One region of the Serratia bockelmannii genome, then DNA from elsewhere that is predicted to be linked to it. Evidence: predicted binding sites of a transcription regulator. Region 1 holds the regulator's gene; the other holds the start of a gene.
The links. Region 1 encodes ArgR, which controls arginine synthesis, uptake and breakdown. Its sites were predicted from a motif close to ANTGAATAAAAATACANT; they were not measured.

Region 1 (7,697 bases):
GAATCCCCAGGCCCGCCCCTTCGGAGGCCCCCTCGATCAACCCCGGAATGTCGGCAACCACAAAGCTCTGCTCGTGGTCCATACGCACCACGCCCAGGCTCGGTACCAGCGTGGTGAACGGATAATCGGCCACCTTAGGTTTGGCAGCAGACACCGCGCGGATGAAGGTCGATTTACCGGCGTTCGGCAGCCCCAGCATGCCCACATCGGCCAGCAGCAACAGCTCCAGCAACAGGTCACGCGCTTCGCCCGCGGTACCCAGCGTCTTCTGACGCGGCGCGCGGTTGACCGAAGATTTGAAACGGGTGTTGCCCAGACCGTGCCAGCCGCCTTTGGCGACCATCAGCTTCTGCTCGTGACGCGTCATGTCGCCGAGGATCTCGCCGGTGCCCTGATCCTTCACGCGCGTGCCGACCGGCACCTTGATGATGACGTCTTTACCGCGTTTGCCGGTACAGTCGCGGCTCTGGCCATTCTGGCCGCGCTCGGCGCGGAAAGACTTCTCAAAGCGGTAGTCGATCAGGGTGTTGAGGTTCTCATCCGCCAGCAGGTAAACGTCGCCGCCGTCACCGCCGTCACCGCCGTCAGGCCCACCGTTCGGGATATATTTTTCGCGGCGGAAGCTGACGCACCCGTTGCCGCCGTCGCCTGCAACGACCAGAATCGCTGCTTCATCTACAAACTTCATTTACCGTCTCCGTAAATCATTCACCGGGCTGCTTCAAAGGAGCAACCAGGGGGGGTTCTGCCCGTCGCGGCCACCACCGGTGACCAATTGCGGAAAACATGGCGCCCGCCACAACCACAAACGCACCCACATAGCCGACGACGTTCAGCGTCGGCGCAGCGAATGCCTGGGGCCAGACCAGCGCCAATAAATCTGAAAACAGCAGGGTAAACAGCGGGGTCAGCGTCACCAACGCGCTCACCTGCGCCGCCTGCCAGCGTGCCATCGCCTCTGCCAGTGCGCCGTAGCCGATCAGCGTGTTGGCGCCGCAAAATAGCAGACACGCCAATTGCCAGCCGCTCAGCTGGAAAATCACCTCGGGTTTGGCCAGAGGGAACAACGCTATCGCACATAAAGTGTACAACATAACCAGGATCTGCGGCGAAGCCAGTCGGCGCAGCAACACCTTTTGCGCCACGCCGTAGCTCACCCAAACCATCGCCGCGCATACGCCCAGCATGACGCCCAGCGTATAGTCCGTCAGCCGGGTGAAGATCTCTATCAAACTGACGTTGAAAAACAGCATCAGTCCGCAAATCAGCATCAGGGCGCCAATAACCTGGGTGATGCGCATACGTTCTTTTAAAATCAGCACGCTGGCGAACATCATGCCCACCGGCGACAGCTGGCCAATCACCTGCGACGCCGTCGGGCTCAGGTATTGCAGCGAGGAGCTGAAGAACACAAAGTTGCCTAGCAGCCCCGCCGTCGCGATCGCCAACAGCAGCAGCCAACGCGGCTGGCGGAACATCGTCAGCCGCGGCAGCTTGCCGCGTACCGCGAGGATCACGCCCAAACCGATGGCGGCCATGGTAAAGCGATACCAGACAACGGTAAACGGCTCCATCACGACCAACACTTCTTTCATCGCGATCGGCAACGCGCCCCAGCAAACCGCCGTGGTTAACGCCAGAGAAATGCCAACGCCGACCTGCTGCTTCGTATCCATATCACCTTCGCCAACGCTGACGGGCCTGCCCTCAGGCAACCCATAAATGTAAAAAGCCCCGCAACGAATTGCGGGGCTTACATCTATTTCGTAAGGCTCGAAAAATTATTCAGCTTCGATGCTGATGAATTTACGATTGCTCGGGCCTTTAACTTCGAATTTGACTTTACCGTCTTTCAAAGCAAACAGAGTGTGGTCTTTGCCGCAACCCACGTTGGTACCAGCGTGGAATTTGGTGCCGCGCTGACGAACGATGATGCTGCCTGCCAGTACTGCTTCGCCGCCAAAGCGTTTTACGCCCAGACGTTTAGCTTCTGAATCGCGACCGTTACGAGTCGAGCCGCCAGCCTTTTTGTGTGCCATTAATCCGCTCTCCTAACTTAAGCGCTGATGCCGGTGATTTTAACGTCAGTGAACCACTGACGGTGGCCCTGCTGCTTACGGTGGTGTTTACGACGACGAAACTTAACAATTTTAATTTTCTCGCCACGACCGTGAGCAACAACTTCAGCTTTGATCTTGCCGCCATCGACGAAAGGAACGCCGATTTTGATATCTTCGCCATTAGCGATCATCAGAATCTGGTCAAACTCAACCGCTTCACCAGTTGCGATGTCCAGCTTTTCCAAGCGAACGGTCTGACCTTCGCTTACTCGGTGTTGTTTACCACCACTTTGGAAAACCGCGTACATATAAAACTCCGCTTTCCGCGTGCCCGACTGTGTTAGTTCAGAGCGCGCTATAAATATTCACAATAGGGCGCGAATTCTACGCAAAAAAGCAGCGTATGACAAGAGCAGAATAAGACCAGAACAAGAAAAAAGAAGAAAAAAAGCGCAGTTTCTTTCGTGGCGTTTATCTGAACCGTTTTTCAAGTACAATCATAGGGACAGTTACCGCCATGTACCGATGTGAGCAGCGATCTCAACGCGGTGAAGAGAAACACAGCTGAAAAAAACACAATGAACCTAGAGCAAATTACCGAGTTAACCGCGCAAGATATGGCGGCCGTGAACGCAACAATTCTCGAACAGCTGAATTCCGATGTCACGCTCATCAATCAGCTTGGCTATTACATTATCAGCGGTGGCGGTAAGCGCATCCGGCCGATGATCGCCGTCCTGGCGGCGCGGGCGTTGGGCTATGAAGGCAACAAGCACGTCACCGTCGCCGCCCTGATCGAATTCATTCATACCGCCACGCTGCTGCATGACGACGTCGTCGACGAATCGGACATGCGCCGCGGCAAAGCCACCGCCAACGCGGCGTTCGGCAACGCCGCCAGCGTGCTGGTCGGCGACTTTATCTATACCCGCGCCTTCCAGATGATGACCAGCCTGGAATCCCTGCGCGTGCTGGCGCTGATGTCGGAGGCGGTCAACGTCATCGCCGAAGGCGAAGTGCTGCAGTTGATGAATGTGCACGATCCCGACATCAGCGAAGAAAGCTATATGCGGGTGATCTACAGCAAAACCGCCCGTCTGTTTGAGGCGGCGGCGCAATCGTCGGCGATCCTGTCCGGCGCCAGCGCCGAACAAGAGAAGGCGCTGCAAGATTATGGCCGCTACCTCGGCACCGCTTTCCAGCTGATCGACGATCTGCTCGACTACAGCGCCGACGGCAGCACCCTGGGCAAAAACACCGGCGACGATCTGAACGAAGGGAAGCCGACCCTGCCGCTGCTGCACGCGATGCACAACGGCGACGACGCCCAGCGTGACATGATCCGTGGCGCAATTGAGCAAGGCAACGGCCGTCATTTGTTGGAGCCGGTACTGCAGGCGATGCAGCAATGCGGTTCGCTGGAATACACCCGCCAACGCGCCGAGGAAGAGGCCGACAAGGCGATCGCCGCGCTGCAGGTGTTGCCGGCATCGGAGCACCGCACGGCGCTGGAAGGCCTGGCCCATTTAGCGGTGCAACGCGATTTTTAAGAAATCGCGATTTCGCAATACACTCATCAGGCCCGCGTACGCGGGCCTGCTTAGGTATTGCTCTCTTCGTCGATACGCGCCAGCAGACCGCCAATCCCTTCCCGCATCAGGAAAGCCACCATTTTCTCGCGCTCGCTCTCCGTCAAATGGTAGTAATACTCGATCCAGACCGCCAACGGATCCTGGCGTTCTACGTCATAGGCCGCCCCGTCTTCCTTCAGCACCAGCAGGTTACGCACACCTGAAGGCAGGCTATCGATATGGTATTCCAACGCTTTTCCCTGCACGCCTTTACGCCTGCGGCTGATCCAGCCTTCGCGCCGGGCCATCAAATTGATTCCCTGTGGTGAGGAGGGTAATCCTGCGATGCCTGTCAGTTCCTTGGCGGCAAACCACTCGTTTTTCATGGCCATCATCTCTGGGCAATAGTGGGCAACGTCATTTTTGGAAATTACCTGGGTATTTTTTAGGAAATTTAATGGTATTCTGGTTTCCGAATAAACGTTTCACGTTGTTCAAACGCTTAACTTTGACTCGTTAGTTATACCACTAACGCAACTTTGGCTAATCAGAAAAGGAATGTAAACATGAATTCAAGGAACCCAGATTGGCACCCGGCAGATATCATCGCGGCGCTACGCAAGCAGGGCACCACGCTGGCGGCGGTGTCGCGCAAGGCCGGATTGAGCTCATCGACGCTGGCCAATGCGCTGTCGCGCCCGTGGCCGAAGGGGGAATGGCTGATCGCCGAAGCGATAGGCATTCACCCATCGGAGATCTGGCCAAGCCGTTATTACGATCCGCACAGCGATTGCCTGCTGGATCGCAAAGCACGCATCAAGTCGTGAACGCGGAACAAAAAAAACCGCCGGAACAGCGTCCGGCGGCGTTTATCGGCTGACTCTCGGTATCGATCAGTTATTGATGAACTTCTCGCCCAGTTCGATATCTTTGTGCAGCACGTCCAGCATCTCGTTCAGCGCTTTCTGCTCGAAGGCGCTCAGGGTGCCGATATCTTTACGCTCTTCAACGCCGTTCTTGCCCAGCACCAGCGGCTGCGCGAAGAAGCGAGCGTATTTGCCGTCGCCTTCAACGTAAGCGCATTCCACAACGCCTTTCTCGCCCTGCAGCGCACGCACCAGAGACAGACCGAAACGTGCCGCCGCCTGGCCCATGGACAGCGTTGCAGACCCGCCGCCGGCTTTGGCTTCTACCACTTCGGTACCGGCGTTCTGAATGCGTTTGGTCAGATCCGCCACTTCCTGATCGGTGAAGCTCACGCCAGGGATCTGCGACAGCAGAGGCAGAATGGTCACGCCAGAGTGGCCGCCGATAACCGGCACGTTCAGCTCTTCCGGCTGCTTGCCTTTCAGCTCGGCCACGAAGGTGTTGGAACGGATGATATCCAGCGAAGTCACGCCGAACAGTTTGTTCTTGTCGTAAACGCCGGCTTTTTTCAGCACTTCCGCCGCGATAGCGACCGTGGTGTTAACCGGGTTGGTGATGATGCCGATGCAGGCTTTCGGGCAGGTTTTCGCCACTTGCTCAATCAGGTTACGCACGATACCGGCGTTAACGTTGAACAGATCAGAGCGATCCATGCCTGGCTTACGGGCCACACCGGCGGAAATCAGCACCACGTCCGCACCGTGCAGAGCCGGGGTCGCGTCTTCGCCGCTGAAGCCTTTGATTTTAACTGCGGTTGGGATGTGGCTTAAGTCGACGGCAACGCCTGGGGTAACGGGGGCAATGTCGTAGAGAGAGAGTTCAGAACCTGAAGGAAGCTGGGTTTTGAGTAGAAGGGCGAGGGCCTGGCCGATACCGCCAGCAGCACCGAGAACTGCAACTTTCATCCTATACTCCTTTATTATCTTAAATATATAAAGCGCCGTGAATGTGTTGGTTACGAACCTTGAGTCATTACACCTTTCAAAACAATAAATTAGTCAATTCTTGCCTGCAGGTGTAATAAAACGGCCGCTGTCGCGCCCATTTTAGATTAAATCGCTTGCGCATGAAGGGCATAGCGCACACTAATCAAAAATAGTGCGAGGTTATTCACGAGCAAGTTAACCGGCCGTTACATTACACCCTTACGCAACATCAGAACAACATCATTTTAATAACATTTTATTTACCACCGTAGGCCGATTTTCCGTCGTCAAAAGGGCATATTCATCGCGGCCGGATTTTGTTAAAATGCCGCCCTTTCCTCGCCGCCCGGTCTTTTTTATTTTCTTTGGGGCGGCCTTTGTTGCATAAAAATTCATCTATATGCATAATCATGACTTCCACTATCAACATTCCACGGTGCAAAATGCGTAATCCCGCAAAACAGGAAGATCTGATCAAGACGTTCAAAGCGTTATTGAAAGAAGAAAAATTCAGTTCTCAAGGCGAGATCGTTTTGGCGCTGCAAGAAGAAGGCTTCGAAAACATTAACCAATCCAAAGTATCGCGCATGCTGACCAAGTTCGGCGCGGTACGTACGCGCAATGCCAAAATGGAAATGGTGTATTGCCTTCCTGCCGAACTCGGCGTGCCGACCACCACCAGCCCGTTGAAGAATCTGGTGCTGGACGTCGACCATAACGACGCCGTCGTGGTGATCCATACCAGCCCGGGCGCCGCGCAGCTGATCGCCCGCCTGCTCGACTCACTGGGTAAATCCCAGGGCATCCTCGGCACGATTGCCGGCGACGATACCATTTTCGTCACCCCGTCCAGCGGCTTTACCGCTCAGAAGCTGCATGAAGCGATCCTGGGCGTGTTTGAGCAAGAGCTGTGAAACCTGGCGCTAACAAAGTGCGGCTACCTTCCGCATTTTGTTAGCGCTTCTTTAACCCTCGCGTTACCTCCCCGGCCTTTAACCGCGTTTAACACTGCTTTTTTATCCCGCAACAACACATTTCCATGACATCGCCATGTAACCAGCAGTACCCACTGTGATCTTCCGCACTTTTGGTTAAAAGCACTTACCTTATTGAAATTACATAAATTTAACATCAAAAGATCGTTTTATGAGCGTTTTTTATTCCTTACAGTTATAAAAAATAAGGATCATAAGGTTAAAGTTTCACTAGCAACTGTTAGCGAACTATTAATTTTTCGCGTTACTAGCTGTATACTCATTTTCGTGAACTGAATCACAGTTCGTTGGAACTGATAAAAGAATACGATGAGGTGAGATAATGAAAATTAAAGCTACCGTTGCAACCCTGAGCGTTCTGTCCATGCTTTCATTTGGTGCATTCGCAGCACAATCTGTTGATGCAACCCAGGCCGCACAACTGCAACCCGCCGGTGTGATCACCGTGAGTGGCGTCGCCGCTGCGCCTTCCGACATTCGCCAGGCACTGTCTGACAAAGCTGACGCCAAAGGGGCGACCGCTTACCGCGTGATCGAAGCGCGCAACGACGGCAACTTCCACGCGACCGCTGAAATCTACAAATAAGTAACGACATTACCCGGCAACGGGCAATACATCTCTGGAATCAAACGCTGTCATAACGGCCTTCAAGAATAAAAATCGCTGCCAAGCCCTTCCAGGCGGTTATGACCAAGGATCGCTATCATGAACATGAAAACTACTCTTGCTGCACTCGGTCTGCTGTCCGTCATCTCCTTCGGCGCATCTGCCGCCCAGTTGGTGACTAACGATCAGACCGCCAATCTGCAATCTATCGGCACCATTACCGTCAGCGGTATCGACGGCGCACCGACCGACATTCGCCAGGCGCTGTCGGAGAAAGCCGACGCTAAAGGCGCGACCGCCTACCGCGTGATCGAAGCGCGTAACGAAGGCAACTACCACGCCACCGCCGAGATTTACAAATAACAACTCTGGGAACGGCTTTGCAGAGCTGATTACCCTCGTCACTGCCACTGCCGAGTTCTGACGCAAACGCCGATTTCCCAGAGACCCTCTCGTCGTCCTATCCGACGAACCCCGTTGCCCTCGCTCGCGAGGGCTTTTTTATGGGCGTAAAAAAGGCCGCAAATGCGGCCCTTAGAGTGGCTTATGCTACTGAACAATCAGTAGGTCACCTTCGGCTCCTGCTTTTTCGCCAGCGCGTCCAGCAGGCG
Region 2 (7,697 bases), 1.5 Mb from region 1:
CGGGCGCATCCGCGACAATATCCACGGGCTGCGCATCGCCTGCGTGCGCGGTATCAGCGCCAACCCGCTGTTTTCGGCGCTGATGGAAGAAATTGACGATTTGACCGACGCCGCCTCGCAGTTGCTGGCGGCGGAGCGGCAGATGGACGAAGCGGCGATTTACACCATCCACGGCTTTTGCCAACGAATGTTGACGCACAACGCCTTTGAGTCCGGCATGCTGTTTGAACAAACGCTGGTGCAGGATGAACTGCCGCTGCGGCGGCAGGCCTGCGCCGATTTCTGGCGTCGCCACTGCTATCCGTTGCCACTGGGCGTGGCGCGTGCGGTCAGCCAGGAGTGGAGCGGCCCGGAAGCGTTGCTGGCCGATCTTTCCGGTTATCTGCACGGTGAAGCGCCGGCGCTGCGTCGGCCGCCGAAGGACGAAGAAACCGTCCTGATGCGCCACGAGCAGATCGTCGCGCGCATCGACGCCATCAAGGCGCAATGGCGGGCGGCGGCGGGCGATCTGGAGGCGTTAATCGCCCAGTCCGGTGTCGATAAGCGCAGCTACAGCAGCAAACACCTGCCGAACTGGCTGAACAAGGTCGGCGAATGGAGCGGGCAGGAGACTCAGGACTACCAGCTGCCGAAGGAACTGGATAAATTTCGCCAGTCGGTGCTGCTGGAGAAGACCAAGAAAGGCGAGCCGCCGCGGCATGCGCTGTTCACGGCGATCGACGAGCTGTTTGATGAACCCTTGACGCTGCGCGACCTGATCATGGCGCGCGCGCTCAGCGAGATCCGCACTTCCATTCAGCAAGAAAAGCGCCAGCGCGCCGAGCTGGGGTTTGACGACCTGCTCAGCCGGCTGGACGGCGCCTTGCAAAGCGGTGGCGGCGAACAGCTGGCACAGGCGATCCGCCAGCGTTACCCGGTGGCGATGATCGATGAATTCCAGGATACCGATCCGCAGCAATACCGCATTTTCCAAAAACTTTACGTCGGCCGGCCCGATTGCGGCCTGCTGCTGATCGGCGATCCCAAGCAGGCGATTTACGCCTTTCGCGGTGCCGACATCTTTACCTACATGCGGGCGCGCTCAGAGGTGAGCGCCCACTATACGCTGGAGACCAACTGGCGCTCGTCGCCGTCGATGGTCGCCAGCGTTAATCACCTGTTTTCTCAGGTAGAAAAGCCTTTCCTGTTCGGCCAAATCCCCTTTATCGAGGTCAGCGCGGCGGAAAAGAACCAAGGGCTGGCGTTTGAATTGCACGGCAAGCCGCAACCGGCGATGCAGTTCTGGCTGCAGCAGGGGGAAGGCGCCGGTGTAAGTGATTACCAACAGCTGATGGCGCGCCTGTGCGCCACGCAAATTCGCGACTGGCTCAGCGCCGGGCAGCAGGGCCAGGCGTGGCTGCAGGGCGGCAAGATGCCAAGGCCGTTACAAGCCTCCGATATCACGGTGCTGGTGCGCAGCCGCAATGAGGCGGCGTTGGTGCGCGATGCGCTGAGTGCGCTTTCTATTCCGTCGGTGTATCTGTCCAACCGCGATAGCGTGTTCGACACCCCGGAGGCCAAAGACCTGCTGTGGTTGTTGCAGGCGGTGTTGGCGCCGGAACAAGAGCGCACGCTGCGCAGCGCCATGGCCACCGGGCTGATGGGGCTGGACGCGCCGACGTTGGACGGCCTGAGCCGCGATGAGCGCGCCTGGGACTCGCTGGTTAATGAATTCGACAGTTACCGTACGCTCTGGCTGCGCCGCGGCGTGTTGCCGATGCTGAGTGAGGTGATGAAAGCGCGCCAGCTGGCGGAGAACCTGCTGGCCAGCGCCGGCGGCGAGCGTCGCTTGACCGACGTGCTGCATCTGGGGGAGCTGTTGCAAGAGGCTGCGGCGCAGCTCGACAGCGAGCATGCGCTGGTGCGCTGGCTGGCGCAGCAGATCGCCCAGCCTAATCGTCAGTCCGATAATCAGCAGTTGCGGCTGGAGAGCGACCGGCATCTGGTGCAGGTGATCACGATTCACAAGTCTAAGGGGTTGGAGTTCGATCTGGTGTGGCTGCCGTTCGTCGGCAACTTCCGCCAGCAGCAACAGGCGCTGTATCACGATCGCCACAGTTTCCAGGCGTTGCTGGATCTCGACGCCAATGAAGAGAGCCAGGCCTGGGCGGAGGAGGAGCGATTAGCGGAAGACCTGCGTCTGCTGTATGTGGCGCTGACCCGCTCGGTGTACCACTGCAGCATCGGCATCGCACCGTTGTTCCAGGGCACGCGCAAGAAACAGGGCGATACCGATCTGCACCGCAGCGCATTGGGTTATCTGGTGCAGGGCGGGCAAGCCGGTGACGCCGTGTATCTGCAGGAGCGGCTGCAGCAATTAGCGGGCGGCGGTATCGCGCTGTCGCTGGTTGAACCGCCGGATGAAGAACCCTGGCACCCCCAGGCTTCGCTAACCGAGGCGTTGGAGGCGAAAAGCTTTACCCGGCGGATCCAGGATTTTTGGCGGGTGACCAGCTATACCGGTTTGCAACAGCACGGCGCGAGCCTGATGCAAGATCTGCTGCCGCGTCTGGATGTCGACGCGGCCGGTGAGCGTGGGGAAGAAAGTGAGCCAGCGCTTACACCGCATACCTTCCCGCGCGGCGCAACGCCCGGCACCTTCCTGCACAGCCTGTTTGAAACGCTGGACTTCACCCAGCCGCTCGACGAACAGTGGCTGCTGGAACAGCTACAGCAGCAAGGGTTCGCCGAACACTGGCAACCGATTCTGCTGGCGTGGATGCAGGTGCTGCTCAATACGCCGCTCGATGACAGCGGCGTGACGCTGGCGGCGCTGACGCCGCAGCATAAGCAGGCAGAGCTGCAGTTCTATTTACCGATTAATCGGCTGTTGCAGGCGAAGGAGCTCGATTCCCTGGTGAAGCGTTACGATCCGCTTTCCGCCCGCTGTCCGGCGCTGGATTTTCACCAGGTGCAGGGCATGCTGAAAGGCTTTATCGACCTGGTGTTCTGCTGGCAGGGCAAATACTACCTGCTGGACTACAAGTCCAACTGGCTAGGAGAGGACAGCAGCGCCTATACCCGGCCGGCGATGGAGCAGGCGATGGCGGAGCATCGTTACGATCTGCAATACCAGCTGTACACGCTGGCGTTGCATCGTTATCTGCGCCATCGGTTGCCGGATTATGATTACCGACGCCATTTTGGCGGGGTGATTTATCTGTTCCTGCGCGGCGTGGATGCGGCGCACCCGGGCAATGGCATTTTCACCTGTCTCCCCGAGTTTGAGTTGGTGGAGGGGATGGATCGCTTGTTCAGCGGCGAGGCTGCGGCGGCGGAGGAAGGATCATGATCGCACTGCTGGAGCAGGCGGTGGCGCTTGGCGCGCTGCGCCCGCTGGACGTGCAGTTCGCCCGCGTGGTGGCGAACGAAGACGAGCCTGATATTTTGCTGGCCGCCGCCTGCCTGAGCGCAGAGGCGGGGGCCGGTCATGTCTGCCTGATGCTGGAGCAACTGCAGGCGGACACGCTGTTTGAAGGGCGCCAACCAGCGCTGGCGTTGGCGGTGTGGGAGGCGGTCGGACGACCGGATAGCGCGCGTTGGCAGCAGCGTTTGGCGGCCAGTGCGGCGGTTGGGGATGGCAGCGGCGCAACGCCGCTGGTACTGCGCGGGCCGCGTTTATACCTGCAGCGCATGTGGCAAAACGAAGGTGAAGTGGCGGCGTTTATCGGCGGCGAAGGTGAGACGCTGGCGGTGCCGGAGGCTGAGCTTCGCACCATTCTCGACCGCTTGTTCGGCACGGCGAGTGACGAACCCGACTGGCAGAAGATCGCCGCCGCGGTGGCGGCTACGCGGCGTATCGCGGTGATTTCCGGCGGGCCGGGCACCGGTAAAACCACCACCGTCGCCAAGCTGCTGGCGGCGCTGGTGCAACTGGATGAAAGCGCGCGCTTGCGAATTCAGCTGGCGGCGCCGACCGGCAAGGCGGCGGCGCGCCTGACGGAGTCGCTTGGCAGCGCCAGCCGTCAGTTGGCGTTGACCCCGGCGCAGCAGGCGTTGTTCCCGACGGAGGCGGCGACGTTGCACCGTCTGTTGGGGGCGCAACCGAACAGTCAGCGCATGCGCTATCACCGCGGCAACCGGCTGCATTTGGATGTGCTGGTGGTGGATGAGGCCTCGATGGTCGATCTGCCGATGATGGCGCGCCTGATTGCCGCGTTGCCCGATCGGGCTCGGGTTATTTTCCTTGGCGACCGCGATCAGCTGGCTTCGGTAGAGGCCGGCGCGGTGCTGGGGGATATTTGCCGTTTTGCCGAGCAGGGATACAGCGATGCGCGTGCCGCAGAGCTGAGCCGCCTGACCGGCTGTTCGATCGAAGGGCGGCAGGCCGACGCGGAAGCGGCGGTGCGCGATAGCCTGTGTCTGCTGCGCAAGAGCTACCGTTTCGATGCCCGTTCCGGCATCGGCCAGCTGGCGTTGGCGGTCAACGCCGGCGCGGGGGATCGCGCACTGGCGGCACTAAACGGCAGTTTCGGCGATGTCGCGGGCTATGCGCTGGCGACGAGCGAAGAGTATCAGGCGCTGTTGGATGCCTGCGTGGCGGGCTACCGCGACTATCTGCGGCTGACGGCCGAAGGGGCGGACGCGGCGACGGTGCTGGCGGCTTTTGGCCGTTTCCAGGTGCTGTGTGCGCTGCGTGAAGGGCCGTTCGGCGTCGCCGGCCTGAACGAGCGCATTGAGCTCGGGCTGCAGCGTGCGGGCCTGATCGACCGCAAACCGGGCGTGCTCGGCCGCTGGTACCGGGGGCGGCCGGTGATGATCGGCCGCAACGACAGCGCACTGGGGCTGTTCAATGGGGATATCGGCATTACATTGCCGGATGAGCACGGCGATCTGCGCGTGCATTTCCAACTGCCCGACGGCAGCATCAAGTCGGTACAGCCAAGCCGTTTGCCGGCGCATGAAACCGCTTATGCCATGACGGTGCACAAATCACAGGGATCGGAGTTTGACCATACGGTTCTAGTGTTGCCGAACCATTTCCTGCCGGTGCTGACGCGTGAGCTGGTCTATACCGCGATCACTCGTGCGCGTAAGCAGCTCTCACTGTACGCTACGGAGACGGTACTGCTGCGGGCTATTCGCACGCCGACCCAGCGCCGCAGCGGATTGGCTGAACGGTTGCAGGCAACGGAATAAGCGATGAACGGGCGCGGCAACGGCCGCGCCCACTGTGATTACAGATCCGCCAGCAGAATTTTGGAGCGGCGCTGGTAGTTGTACAACGCCTGTTTCTGCATCGGCAGCACGTCGACCTCCGCCGGGGTAAAGCCACGTTCCTGGAACCAGTGGATGCTACGGGTGGTCAGCACGAACAGCTTCTTCAGCCCCATCTGCCGCGCCTGGTTTTCTACCCGCTGCAGCAGCATCTCGCCGCGCGAAGAACTGCGGTAATCGGGATGTACCGCGACACAGGCCATCTCACCGATTTTTTCCTCCAGGAACGGGTACAGCGCCGCACAGGCGATGGTCAGGTTGTCGCGTTCGATAATGGTGAACTTGTCGATCTCCATCTCCAGCTGTTCACGCGAACGGCGCACCAGAATACCCTGTTGTTCGAGCGGCCGGATCAGTTCCAGGATGCCGCCGATGTCGTTGATCGTCGCCCGGCGCACCTGCTCGGCGCTTTCCATCACGATTTGGGTGCCGATGCCGTCGCGCGAGAACAGCTCTTGCACCAGCGCGCCATCCTCCTGATAGCTGATCAAGTGGCTGCGGCGCACGCCGCTGCGGCAGCCTTTCACCGCGCCGCGCAGGAAGCGCACGGTGCCGGAATGGTAATCGCCGCCTTCCTCCAGTTCTTCAAGGCGCTTTTGCGCGTCGTTGGGGAACAGTTCGGAAAGGATATTGCCTTCTGCATCGGTCACGCCCTGTGAGGAGCAGAAACCGATCATTTTTTCCGCTTTCAGTTTGATCGCCAACTGGGTGGCCACTTCTTCCGAAGTCAGGTTGAAACTCTCGCCGGTGACTGAGACCGCGACCGGACCGATCAGCACGATGGCGTTGCTGTCGAGTTGGCGATGGATCGCTTCTTCATCGATGCGGCGAATGCGGCCGCTGTGGCAATAGTCGATGCCGTCATCGATACCCAGCGGCTGAGCGATGATGAAATTGCCGCTGACCACGTTAATGTGCGCGCCCTGCAGCGGCGTGTTGTTGAGGCTCATCGACAGGCGGGCGGTGATGTCCAGCTGCAACAAACCGGCGGCCTGCTTGACCAGTTCGAGCGTATGGGCGTCGGTTACGCGCGTGTGCTTGTGGTAGATCGGCTCAGAGTTATGCTGCGCCAGGTTGGCGTCGATCTGCGGCCGTGCGCCGTAAACCACTACCAGGCGGATGCCCAGACTATGCAACAGCCCGATATCGTTGACGATGTTGGAGAAATTCTCGTGTTCGATGGCTTCCCCGCCGAGCATGATGACAAACGTCTTGCCACGGTGGGCATTGATATAAGGGACTGAGTGACGGAATCCTTGCACCAGCTCTGTACTACGTTCCTTCACGGGCAAACCTCTTGTGAATATTTATACGATATTTTTGTATTTTTATTCTTTTATGGCGCTAATGGCAAGTGGGAAATCGTCATGAAGAGCGAGCTAAGGGTGCTAAATCGTTAATAAATTGAAAAACCATAAAAAGATTTTCTGATGACAGGGCTGGCATGATTGGTTAAAGTTTTTCGGCACCCCCATTTTATTGGTGTTTTTTTAATCTGTTGTAAACAGCTATTACTGCCGGAGCCGCATGCCAAACGCTAATCACAATCTGGGCCGCCGTCGTTTATTACAGGGCGTTGCCGCCAGCTGGTTGCTGAGTGTGAGTCGTACGGGCTTCGCCGCGTCGTCGCACGTGATTGCCGTGCGCGTCTGGCCATCCTCCACTTATACCCGCGTCACGCTGGAATCCAACGTCGAGCTGAAATACAAGCAGTTTGCCCTGACCAATCCCGATCGCGTGGTGGTGGATATCGAAGGCGTACACCTCAACAGCGTGCTGAAAGGCATTGCCGGGCAGGTGCGTGCCGACGATCCGTATCTCAAGCAGGCGCGCGTCGGCCAGTTCGATCAGAATACCGTGCGGCTGGTGCTGGAGCTCAAGCAGAGCGTCAGCCCGCATATTTTCACGCTGGCGCCGGTGCCGGAGTATCGCAACCGTCTGGTGATGGATCTCTACCCGACCAAGGGCGGCAGCGGCGGTGAGGAGTATGATCCGCTACTGGCGTTACTGGAAGATTACAACAAGGGCGATCTGGAGCGCACGCTGCCACCGGAAGCGCCGCAGGCCGGCAAAGCGGGGCGCGATCGGCCGATCGTCATCATGCTGGATCCTGGCCACGGCGGCGAAGATCCCGGCGCGATCGGCAAGTACAAGACGCGCGAGAAAGACATCGTGCTGCAGATTGCCCGCAAGCTGAGCGCTATGATCAAGCGCGAGCCGAACATGAAGGTGTTCATGACGCGCAACGAAGATGTGTTTATCCCGCTCAAGGTGCGTGTCGCCAAGGCCCGCAAGCAGCGCGCCGATCTGTTCGTTTCGATTCACGCCGACGCCTTTACCAGCCGTGCCGCGCGCGGTTCATCGGTGTTCGCGTTGTCCACTAAAGGCGCCACCAGCTCGGCGGCCAAGTTCCTGGCGCAGACGCAGAACGCGTCGGACCA

Region 2: argA (amino-acid N-acetyltransferase) is a predicted target of ArgR. The motif match lies at 6,576-6,593, and genes of this name have one in related genera.

The regions. Positions count from the first base shown of each region.
Region 1 is NZ_CP196512.1:450,207-457,903, reverse strand. It holds gene cgtA (Obg family GTPase CgtA) at 1-688, opposite strand, end outside; gene ACSJLU_RS02140 (DMT family transporter) at 705-1,676, opposite strand; gene rpmA (50S ribosomal protein L27) at 1,782-2,039, opposite strand; gene rplU (50S ribosomal protein L21) at 2,057-2,368, opposite strand; gene ispB (octaprenyl diphosphate synthase) at 2,639-3,610, shown strand; gene ACSJLU_RS02120 (DNA-binding protein) at 3,661-4,017, opposite strand; gene ACSJLU_RS02115 (helix-turn-helix domain-containing protein) at 4,198-4,458, shown strand; gene mdh (malate dehydrogenase) at 4,525-5,463, opposite strand; gene argR (transcriptional regulator ArgR) at 5,928-6,398, shown strand; gene yhcN (peroxide/acid stress response protein YhcN) at 6,802-7,065, shown strand; gene yhcN (peroxide/acid stress response protein YhcN) at 7,186-7,449, shown strand; gene mpl (UDP-N-acetylmuramate:L-alanyl-gamma-D-glutamyl-meso-diaminopimelate ligase) at 7,647-7,697, opposite strand, start outside.
Region 2 is NZ_CP196512.1:4,146,516-4,154,212, reverse strand. It holds gene recB (exodeoxyribonuclease V subunit beta) at 1-3,331, shown strand, start outside; gene recD (exodeoxyribonuclease V subunit alpha) at 3,328-5,178, shown strand; gene argA (amino-acid N-acetyltransferase) at 5,217-6,542, opposite strand; gene amiC (N-acetylmuramoyl-L-alanine amidase AmiC) at 6,784-7,697, shown strand, end outside.